DNA from 2 places in the Bacillus thuringiensis genome. Region 2 is predicted to be linked to the other one. Evidence: riboswitches for the same ligand, from Rfam matches in the RefSeq annotation. Region 2 holds a riboswitch; the other holds the start of a gene.

Region 1 (5,187 bases), 1.3 Mb from region 2:
CATAATTAATACATTCACTGGAGGTACAGTCATGAGCATTCCAAATAATTTACGTTACTCTGAAGAACACGAATGGGTAAAAACTGAAGGTAATGAAGTTGTTATCGGTATTACTCACTTTGCACAAGGTGAGCTAGGCGATATCGTATTCGTTGAACTTCCTGAAGTAGGTGCAACAATCGAAGCTGACGAGCCATTCGGAAGCGTAGAATCTGTTAAAACAGTTTCTGAGTTATACGCACCTGTAAGCGGTAAAGTTGTAGCAGTAAACGAAGAATTAAGTGACCAACCAGAACTTGTTAACGAATCTCCATACGAGGGTGCATGGATGGTTAAAGTTGAACTTTCTGATGCAAGCCAAGTTGAGAAGTTATTAACTGCAGAAAAATATGCAGAAATGACAAACCAAGACTAATTATAGTCGACTAAAGGACAGCCTTTGTGCTGTCCTTTTTTATTTTGTGTAAAATAATGAATGTAGAATCATATACTAATTATCGTGTAGGAGAACGTTTTTTGAAAAAACTTTTTTGTTTAATCTTTATGCAGGTCTAGCCGCTTTTGTTTTTCGTTGTCTAGCTTTTCACGTCTAAGAATCTTCTGCACAAGAAGACAAAAAAGCGTTTTCTGTGCGAAAGAACTTTAGCCAAAAGGAATAAAAAGTTGGGCATTTCACTCCTTCACTTGAGGCGAAAAGAGCCTTGAGTGAAGGAGTTCGGGTACATTCTTGTTCTAAACGAGCCGCTTCCGCTTTTCATTGTCTAGCTCCACCTCCTAGCCCTTCATGTCTAAGAACCTTCCGCACGGGAAGAAAAAAAGCGTCTTCTGTACGGAAGAACCTTAGCCAACAGGGCTAAACAGTCGCTTCCGCTTTTCTTTTGCAAAAATAAACAGGAAACAACATGAAAATAACGAATATACTATATACTAAGTTCAAGGTTATATAGTATATGGTGATCGGGTGATGACATATGATTTATGTAGAAAAAGTCATTATTGTAGAAGGTACATCAGATAGAAGAAAGATTGAATCTATTATTCGTGAACCAGTGGAAATTGTTTGTACAAATGGTACAATTGGTTTGTCGAAAATGGATGAGCTCGTTGATCAGTTTTTTGATAAGGAAGTGTATGTGCTAGTGGATGCTGATGATGCTGGAGAAAAGTTAAGGAAACAATTTCGAAAAGAATTTCCGCAAGCCGAGCATATCTATATTGATCGCTCGTACCGAGAAGTGGCAACTGCGCCATCTACACACTTAGCAAATGTATTATGGGGAGCCGACATTGACGTTTATACAGAATATTTACGGTAAGGAATGATAGAAGTGATTGATTGGACAGGAGCCGAAGCTACAGCCCTAATAGAGAACGAAGAAAAAACAGTGTTATATGTATATACTCCAATGTGTGGAACATGCCAATTAGCAAAAAAGATGTTAACAGTCGTTGAGATGACAATTGAAGGCTTCAAAATTGGGATGTTAGATTTAAATTATGCTCCATATTTAGCGAAAGAGTATGGGATTGAAAGTGTACCTTGTTTACTTGTTTTTGAAAATGGGACACTGATGAAGAAGATATATGCATTTCATTCGGTTGAATATTTATATACGGAATTAAAGTAGGCGGCAAAATTTTTGCCGCCTCGACATATTTCTTGGGAAATATGTCGAGATGCAGGATGGATACAGTATTTGTCGAGCGAAAATAACAGGATTGCTCTTTAGTGAGAGGGAATGGTATGTAATAGAAAGTGATATGAAGGATGTGATTTAGGGTGAGATTATATTCTTTGCTTCAATCATTTGTAAATTACGCTAATGGTCAATATCATTTAGAACCGCTTTTAAGACGAGAGGAAAAAACTGTTAATTTCCGTTTTAGAGATGAAAGTTGTTCGTTACAAATTTCAAGAGATTATATAGAGCTGCTACATGAGGAAAGAGGAACGGAACAAATCATTTGCTTAGATGAAAAAGATATAGAGCAATTGGTGAATGGAAATGTACGATTGCAAATGTTAATGAACGATGGGCGTGTACAATATTCGGGAACGTACCGAACGATGTTATTAGTTGAATCAATGTTTCATATATGTAAACCGATGTCAGTAGGTGCTTAAAATTCTGAAGTTTCATTTTTTACGAAAATTTCTGTTGACATGGTAAGTGTATATTGATACAATTCAAGTCATAAAATATAGACAATTTCATAAATTTCAAATCAGACGAAAATTGAATCTGATTTCTCTTATCAAGAGAGGTGGAGGGACTGTGCCCTGTGAAGCCCGGCAACCGTCAACTTATGTTGAAATGGTGCCAATTCCTGCAAAGCGAATGCTTTGAGAGATGAGAGAGAGGGATAATGTTGTTATATACGCATATAAACCTTTCTGCTTCTCTAAAGCGGAAAGGTTTTTTTATTGTTTGAATGTGGAGGACATTCAAATAATAAAAGTAGTGATAGCGGTGGACTACACGCATCAAAAATAAAAAAATGCGGAGTCTATCTAAACAAAAAAGGGGTGAACATCATGATTCTATTAGAGAATGTAAGGAAAATATATAAGGCGAAAAGCGGTGATGTCACTGCTGTAGATAACGCCAATTTAAAAATAGAAAAAGGCGAAATATTTGGTGTTATCGGATATAGCGGCGCTGGGAAAAGTTCTTTAATCAGATTGTTTAATCAGTTAGAGAAACCGACTTCTGGCCAAATTACAATTGCGAATCGTGTTATATCAGCAATTACAGGAAGTGAACTTCGTAAGGCAAGGCAAGAAATCGGAATGATTTTTCAGCACTTTAACTTACTTTGGTCACGAACTGTACGTGAAAATATAGAGTTTCCACTTGAAATTGCAGGTGTTGATAAAACGAAGAGAAGAAAACGTGTTGATGAATTAATTCATCTTGTTGGATTAGAAGGAAGAGGAGACGCGTACCCATCTCAGCTGAGCGGGGGACAAAAACAACGCGTTGGGATTGCAAGAGCATTAGCTAACAACCCACAAGTACTTTTATGTGATGAAGCAACGTCGGCTCTTGATCCAGAAACGACAGATCAAATTTTGGATTTACTATTAGACATTAATAAGCGCCTTGGTTTAACAATTGTACTCATTACACATGAGATGCACGTAATTCGAAAGATTTGTAATCGAGTGGCGGTAATGGAGAGAGGAAAGATTGTAGAAACGGGTCCAGTACTTGATGTATTCCGTAATCCGAAGCAAGATATTACGAAACGATTTGTACAGCAGTTAACAGATTCTGAAGATACAAATGAAACGATTGAAAGTTTAATTGAAAAATATCCAGATGGAAAAGTGATTCGTTTGCAGTTTATCGGTGAGGCTGTAGAAAGACCGGTGCTTCAACGATTAATGCAACGTAGTGATATAGAAGTTAGCATTTTGCAAGGAAATATCGCACAAACGAATAACGGTTCTTACGGTAGTTTAGTTGTTCATTTAAATGGTGAGGAAACAGCGATCCAGCAAGCAATAGAAGGAATTCATCAAAATCAAGTAGAGCTGGAGGTGATTGCACATGGATAAGTTACTCGCAAATGTTGATTGGAATCAAATGTTAGAAGCAACTGGTGAAACGTTATATATGACGGCAATCGCAGCTCTTGCGACATTTGTTTTAGGACTAATTTTAGGATTGTTACTTTTCATGACAGCAAAAGATAATTTATGGGAAAACAAATCAATTAATACGGTGATTGGAGCATTCGTAAATATATTCCGTTCTATACCGTTCATCATTTTAATTATTTTATTAATCCCATTCACAAAGATTCTTCTTGGAACAATTCTTGGAGCAAGTGCAGCGCTGCCGGCTTTAATTATTGGAGCGGCACCATTCTACGCGAGAATGGTTGAAATCGCACTTCGCGAAATTGATAAAGGTGTAATTGAAGCTTCAAAAGCAATGGGAGCAAAAACAAGCACAATTATTTTAAAAGTATTGATTCCAGAATCGTTACCAGCATTAGTATCTGGTATTACGGTTACGACAATTGCTTTAGTAGGCTATACAGCAATGGCGGGAGTTGTTGGTGCTGGTGGCCTTGGGACACTTGCTTACTTAGAAGGATTCCAGAGAGGGAATAACGATGTAACAATTGTTGCGACAATTTGTGTATTACTAGTTGTATTTTTAATTCAGTGGATTGGTGATAGTTTAACGACTCGAATAGATAAACGATAATAAAAAACGGGAGGATGTTTCAAATGAAAAAATTATTACTTACGGCACTTATTTCAACTTCAATTTTTGGTTTAGCTGCTTGTGGCGGGAAAGATAAAGATGAAAAGAAACTTGTTGTTGGTGCTTCTAACGTACCTCACGCTGTTATTTTAGAAAAGGCAAAACCGTTACTTGAGAAAAAAGGAATCGAGTTAGAAATTAAAAAATTCCAAGACTACGTATTACCAAATAAATCGTTAGCGGATAAAGATTTAGATGCAAACTACTTCCAGCACATTCCGTATTTAGAAAAAGAAATTAAAGATAAAAAATATGATTTTGAAATAGCAGGAAAAATTCATTTAGAACCGATTGGTGTATATTCTCAAAAATATAAGAGCTTAAAAGAGCTTCCAGACGGTGCAACAATTATTATGAGTAATTCAGTTGCTGACCATGGACGTGGTTTAGCGATTTTACAAAAAGAAGGCATTTTAAAAATTAAAGACGGAGTAGATCCAGTTAAAGCAACTCCAAAAGATATTGCAGATAATCCGAAAAATCTAAAATTCAAAACGGATATCGAGCCTGGTTTATTGCCACAAGTGTATAACAATAAAGAAGGCGATGCTGTTTTAATTAACTCTAACTATGCAATTGATGCAAAGTTAAATCCGGAAAAAGATGCAATTGCAATTGAAGGAAATGATTCACCGTACGCAAACATAGTAGCTGTTCGTAAAGGCGATAAAGATAAGAAAGAGATTAAAGCTCTTGTGGAAGTATTACATTCTAAAGAGATTGAAGACTTCATTAATAAAGAATATAAAGGGGCAGTTGTTCCTGTAAAAGAATAATTGCTGAAAAGGGCTGGTCTGATGCCAGCTCTTTTTCATAACTACATAACTATTGGGGAGAAGGGGACATCATATGAAAAAGATTCTATTGTCAGTTGTTACAGCGCTGTCTGTATTTACATTAGCTGCTT
Region 2 (5,187 bases):
TCTCATTTGCATCTTCTTCCTCATCTAAATAAGCAATCGCAACATTTGCTCCCTCTTTTGCAAAAGCGATGGAAACTGCTCGTCCAATTCCGCTATCTCCTCCCGTAATTAACACATTCTTTCCTTTTAACTTTTCACTTCCTTTATAATTTGGATCTTCAAACTGCGGAAGGGGGCTCATTAATGATTCAATCCCCGGCTGCTTATTTTGATGTTGCGCAGGCATTGTTATAAAGTTTTTTTGCTGTGGCATAGCTTCTTTCAACTCCTTTTCCTTATAATGTGCATAATAAAAACTGAAATTCACACATCAAGTTACGATTAATATTCGAATTTAAGACACAAAATATGAATTGTTATAAACTTTTTATGCAAAACTATTGCAAAATAGTTAAAAAACGAATATTATATATAACTGTTGTGAAAATTATTCGTAAACAGAAAGGATGTTTATATGTTTAACCTTTCAAAACATAAAACTTCTATTAAAACTGAAATTATGGCAGGTATTATTACCTTCTTAACAATGGCATATATCATTGTCGTAAACCCTGTTATCCTTGGGGATGCAGGTGTTCCATTTGAACAAGCATTTACAGCAACAATTATTGCTGCTGTTGTCGGAACATTATTTATGGCAATCTTTACAAACTTACCAATCGCAATCGCGCCAGGTATGGGATTAAATGCTTACTTCTCTTACTCTGTTGTAAAAGCGCATGAAGGCATGACTTTCGCAATTGCATTCTCTGCTGTATTCGTAGCAGGTATGATTTTAATTTTGCTATCATTTACATCTTTCCGTACAAAATTAATGGAAGCAATTCCTGAAAACTTAAAACATGCAATTACTGCTGGTATCGGTCTTTTCATCGCCTTTATCGGTTTACGTTTAACAGGTATCGTTACAAAAAATGATGCAAACTTAGTTGGACTTGGTGATCTTCACTCTGCTCCAGTTCTACTAGCATTGGCTGGGCTTGGAATTACTATTGTTCTTATGTCTTTAAATGTAAATGGCGCACTATTTATCGGTATGCTATTAACTGGTATTATCGCTTTCTTCACAGGACAATTAACATTCTCAAACGGTGTTACATCAATGCCTGGATTACCAGAAGGAATTATCGTTTCAAATCCAATTACTGCTGTATCTGACGTAATTAACTACGGATTATACGGCGTTGTATTCTCATTCTTCCTTGTTACATTATTTGATACAACAGGTACATTACTTGGGGTAGCTCAACAAGGTGGATTTATGAAAGACGGAAAACTTCCAAAAGCTGGACGAGCTCTTCTATCTGACTCATTCTCAGCAACAATCGGTTCTATGTTCGGAACAACACCATCAACAGCTTACATTGAATCATCTGCTGGTGTTGCAGCTGGTGGTCGTACTGGTTTAACAACTGTTACAGTAGCTGTTCTATTCGCACTAGCAGCATTCTTCGGACCATTAGTAAGTGCCGTTTCTGGTGTATCAGCTATTACTGCACCATCATTAATTATTGTTGGTAGTCTTATGATGGGTTCAGTTCGCCACATCGATTGGGACTCATTTGATGAAGCATTCCCAGCATTCTTAGTAATCTTAAGCATGCCGCTTACATCAAGTATCGCAACAGGTATCGCACTTGGATTTATTTCATACCCACTTATGAAAGTGGCAAAAGGTAAATTCCGTGCTGTTCACCCACTTGTGTATGTATTTGGAATTTTGTTTGCTTATCAATTGATATTCTTACCACATTAAAATCCCTCTTCCTGAGGGATTTTTTTATAAATACTGTTTGACAACACCATTCGTTTGTGGAATAATTCAAAATAGTTAAATATTCGATGTCTTATCAAGAGCAGGTGGAGGGATGAGCCCTACGAAGCCCGGCAACCGACCCATTTATGGGCACGGTGCTAATTCTTACAACACATTGTGTTGAAAGATAAGAGTAATATGATAAGGCGTCTTTTCTATATGAAAAGGCGTTTTTTATTTTCACTCCCTCCTCTCTCTTTTTAGTTTAGGAGGGATTTTTTTATGAAAAAATTATGTTCCATCGTACTTATTTTTCTCTTATTTACATTAGCAGCTTGTACAAATGAACAAGATGCTATCTCTTCACAAAAGCAACAAACTGTGAGAAAGGCGACTACAACGGTAGAAAATCAATTACAAACAGAAATTCCAAGCCAAATAAAGAAGCCATTAAAAATCGCATTAATTATGCAAATGTCCATCGGAACTTTTTCCTCTCAATATATTGAGGGTGTCAAAAAACAAGTTGAGCTATTTGGCGGCAGTGTACAAGTCTACAATTCTGATAACGATTTAGCAAAAATGGCTGCAAATTTAGATACTGCTATTAATTCAAAAGTGGATGGTATTTTAATTGATCATGGCCGTTCTGAAGCACTAAAACCTGGAGTAGAAAAAGCGTTACAAGCGAACATTCCCGTAGTTGCGTTCGATAACGATCTACGCTTGCCAGGTGTGACAATTATTGATCAAGATGACTATAGTCTTGCATGGAAATCATTAAAAACGTTAGCGGAAGATTTGAATGGACAAGGAAATATCGCAGTTGTATGGGTCGGCGGATTTGCTCCAATGGAACGTCGCAATGTTATCATTGATACTTTTTATAAACGGTATCCAAATATAGAAGAAGTCGCAAGATTCGGTACTGCTAGTAATAACACGCCACTCGATACACAAACACAAGTAGAAGCTTTACTAAAGAAATATCCGAAAAAAGGCGATTTACAAGCTATTTTCGCTTCGTGGGATGAGTTTGCTAAAGGGACTGTTAAAGCACTTGAACAAGCTGGTCGTACAGATATAAAAGTATATAGCATTGACTTAAGTAATGAGGATTTACAACTCATGCAAAAAGAAAACTCACCTTGGACTGCTACAGCTGCAACTGATCCAGCTGAAGTAGGTAAGGTTCAAGTACGATTTTTATACAAAAAAATTGCTGGTGAACAAACGCCAGATATTTATTCACTAGAACCTTATTTAGTAAAGAAAAATAGTTTACCAAAAGAAAATATAACAATGGATCAGTTATCAAAATATATAAACGGTTGGGGAGACTCAAAAGATGCATATTCCCCTTGGATGAAAAAATTAGAGAAGGAGAAAAAATGATGACGTTCTCTCTTCAAAACATTACACATTCTTATCATGTCGCTACACCTGTTCTAGAAGATGTTTCTATTCATATTCAAAAAGGAAAAGTACACGCTTTACTAGGCATGAACGGTGCGGGAAAAAGTACTTTACTAAAAATAGCAACTGGTGAAATTCAACCAGTTTTTGGCGATATAAAAATTGATACTCAGTCTGTTTCCTTTACTTCACCGCGCGATGCAAAAAAGCATGGCATTTCTTTCGTAACACAAGAAGTAGATCACGGACTTATTCACGGATTATCTGTATTAGAAAATGTACTAATCGATCATTTAGCAATGCAAAATAAAGTACTATTTTCAAAGTCCAAATTAGTCGCACTCGCTAAACAACATTTGCAAACTGTACAGGTAAATTTAAATGTTTCGGAAGATGTTTCAAACTGTTCATTACATGAAAAACAATTACTTCTTATCGCAAGAGCTTTATCTAACAATACAAATTACCTTTTATTAGATGAACCTACTTCTTCTCTTGGACCAAAAGAAGTTGAAACCTTTGGGAAGCTATTAAAAGATTTAACATCAAAAGGAATTGGCATCCTTTTAGTTTCTCATCGTTTATCAGAGATTCGAAATTTCGCGGATGATGTAACTGTATTACATAACGGTCAAGTTGCCCTTTCTGAAACCATTACAACGATTACAGATCAACAAATTGTGGAAGCAATGACTGGAAAACAACTTACACTTCCTATTAATACAGCACCAAAAACCGGGAGCGAGGAACTATTTAAAGTACAAGAGCTTCTATTACACGAAGGTCATTCTCCCCTTTCTCTTACAATACGAAAAGGAGAAACTGTTGTGATATACGGATTAATTGGAAGTGGAAAAACAACACTTGCTGAAACGTTATTTGGTGCTCGTCATACTTATCACGCAGAAATAGACGGTCAAAAACTAACGATTAAAACACCACGAGATGCGATTAAAGCGAAAATCGCACTTGTACCAGAAGAAAGAAGAAAACAAGGCGTATTTCTTTCGGAAGATATTATAAGTCACACAAATTTACATCAATCAGGTTGGAAACGAAAACAAACCGAATTAAATGATGCTACTACAGCAATTTCTTCTTTCGGTATTTCACCAAATGACCCAAAGGCACTTATTCATTCACTTAGCGGTGGAAACCAACAAAAAGTCTCAATTGCAAAGTGGAGTGGATTCAAACCTAATCTATTTCTTTTAGACGAGCCAACTAAAGGTGTAGACATCGCTGCGAAACAAGACATTTTTCAATTCATTCGCAACATTACAGAAAACGGAAGTTACGTAATTTATTTCACAGGAGAACAAGATGAAGCGTTGCATATCGCTGATCGCATTCTTATACTGGCAAACGGAGAATTTGTAGGTGAATACTTACCAAGCGAACTATCTCCTGAACAGCTTTTACATTTATCTGAAGGGAGCTATTCCATTGAATCTCGTTCATAAAACGAAAACTAAGAAACTATATTTACCTACTCATCTTTTTTATCAATTTAGTACAATTGCTATTATTATAGGTGTTACAATTTTTTTCTCTATCGTCAATGATTCTTTTTTAACATATAACAATATTAGTGATATTTTACGTTCTATTTCCATCGTAACGTTACTTGCAATCGGCGTTACCTTTACATTGATTGTAGATGGGTTTGATTTATCAGTCGGCTCTACCGCTAGTTTAGCAACAATTGCAGCTGCTTCTTGTCTCGTTTTATATCGACAAGAACTATTAGTTACACTCCTTGTTCCTATTCTTTGCGGATTATTAGTTGGATTATTAAATGCACTACTCGTTATCCGAATTAAACTACCCGATTTACTAGCTACATTAAGTATCATGTATATCGTTAATGGACTACACTTAACATTTTCAAAAGGATCCTCAATTTATGAAGGAATGTCCGGTGCAACAGGACATTTTATTCCATCCTTTTTATTTATCGGTCAAGGTTCCGTCTTAGGAATTCCAGTCCCTGTCATTATCATGCTTACTGTCGT

What was found. Region 2 has a riboswitch for S-adenosylmethionine ahead of AC241_RS04035 (sugar ABC transporter substrate-binding protein). Riboswitches for the same ligand answer to the same signal wherever they lie in the genome.
Region 1: another riboswitch for S-adenosylmethionine. It lies ahead of AC241_RS24840 (methionine ABC transporter ATP-binding protein); the one in region 2 lies ahead of AC241_RS04035 (sugar ABC transporter substrate-binding protein).

The regions. Positions count from the first base shown of each region.
Region 1 is NZ_CP012099.1:4,787,634-4,792,820, reverse strand. It holds gene gcvH (glycine cleavage system protein GcvH) at 32-415, shown strand; gene AC241_RS24855 (toprim domain-containing protein) at 972-1,316, shown strand; gene AC241_RS24850 (thioredoxin family protein) at 1,320-1,628, shown strand; gene AC241_RS24845 (hypothetical protein) at 1,781-2,125, shown strand; SAM riboswitch class I at 2,251-2,358, shown strand; gene AC241_RS24840 (methionine ABC transporter ATP-binding protein) at 2,537-3,562, shown strand; gene AC241_RS24835 (methionine ABC transporter permease) at 3,555-4,220, shown strand; gene metQ (methionine ABC transporter substrate-binding lipoprotein MetQ) at 4,244-5,056, shown strand; gene metQ (methionine ABC transporter substrate-binding lipoprotein MetQ) at 5,130-5,187, shown strand, end outside.
Region 2 is NZ_CP012099.1:775,686-780,872, reverse strand. It holds gene AC241_RS04045 (SDR family oxidoreductase) at 1-253, opposite strand, end outside; gene AC241_RS04040 (NCS2 family permease) at 455-1,756, shown strand; SAM riboswitch class I at 1,845-1,950, shown strand; gene AC241_RS04035 (sugar ABC transporter substrate-binding protein) at 2,039-3,151, shown strand; gene AC241_RS04030 (sugar ABC transporter ATP-binding protein) at 3,148-4,635, shown strand; gene AC241_RS04025 (ABC transporter permease) at 4,619-5,187, shown strand, end outside.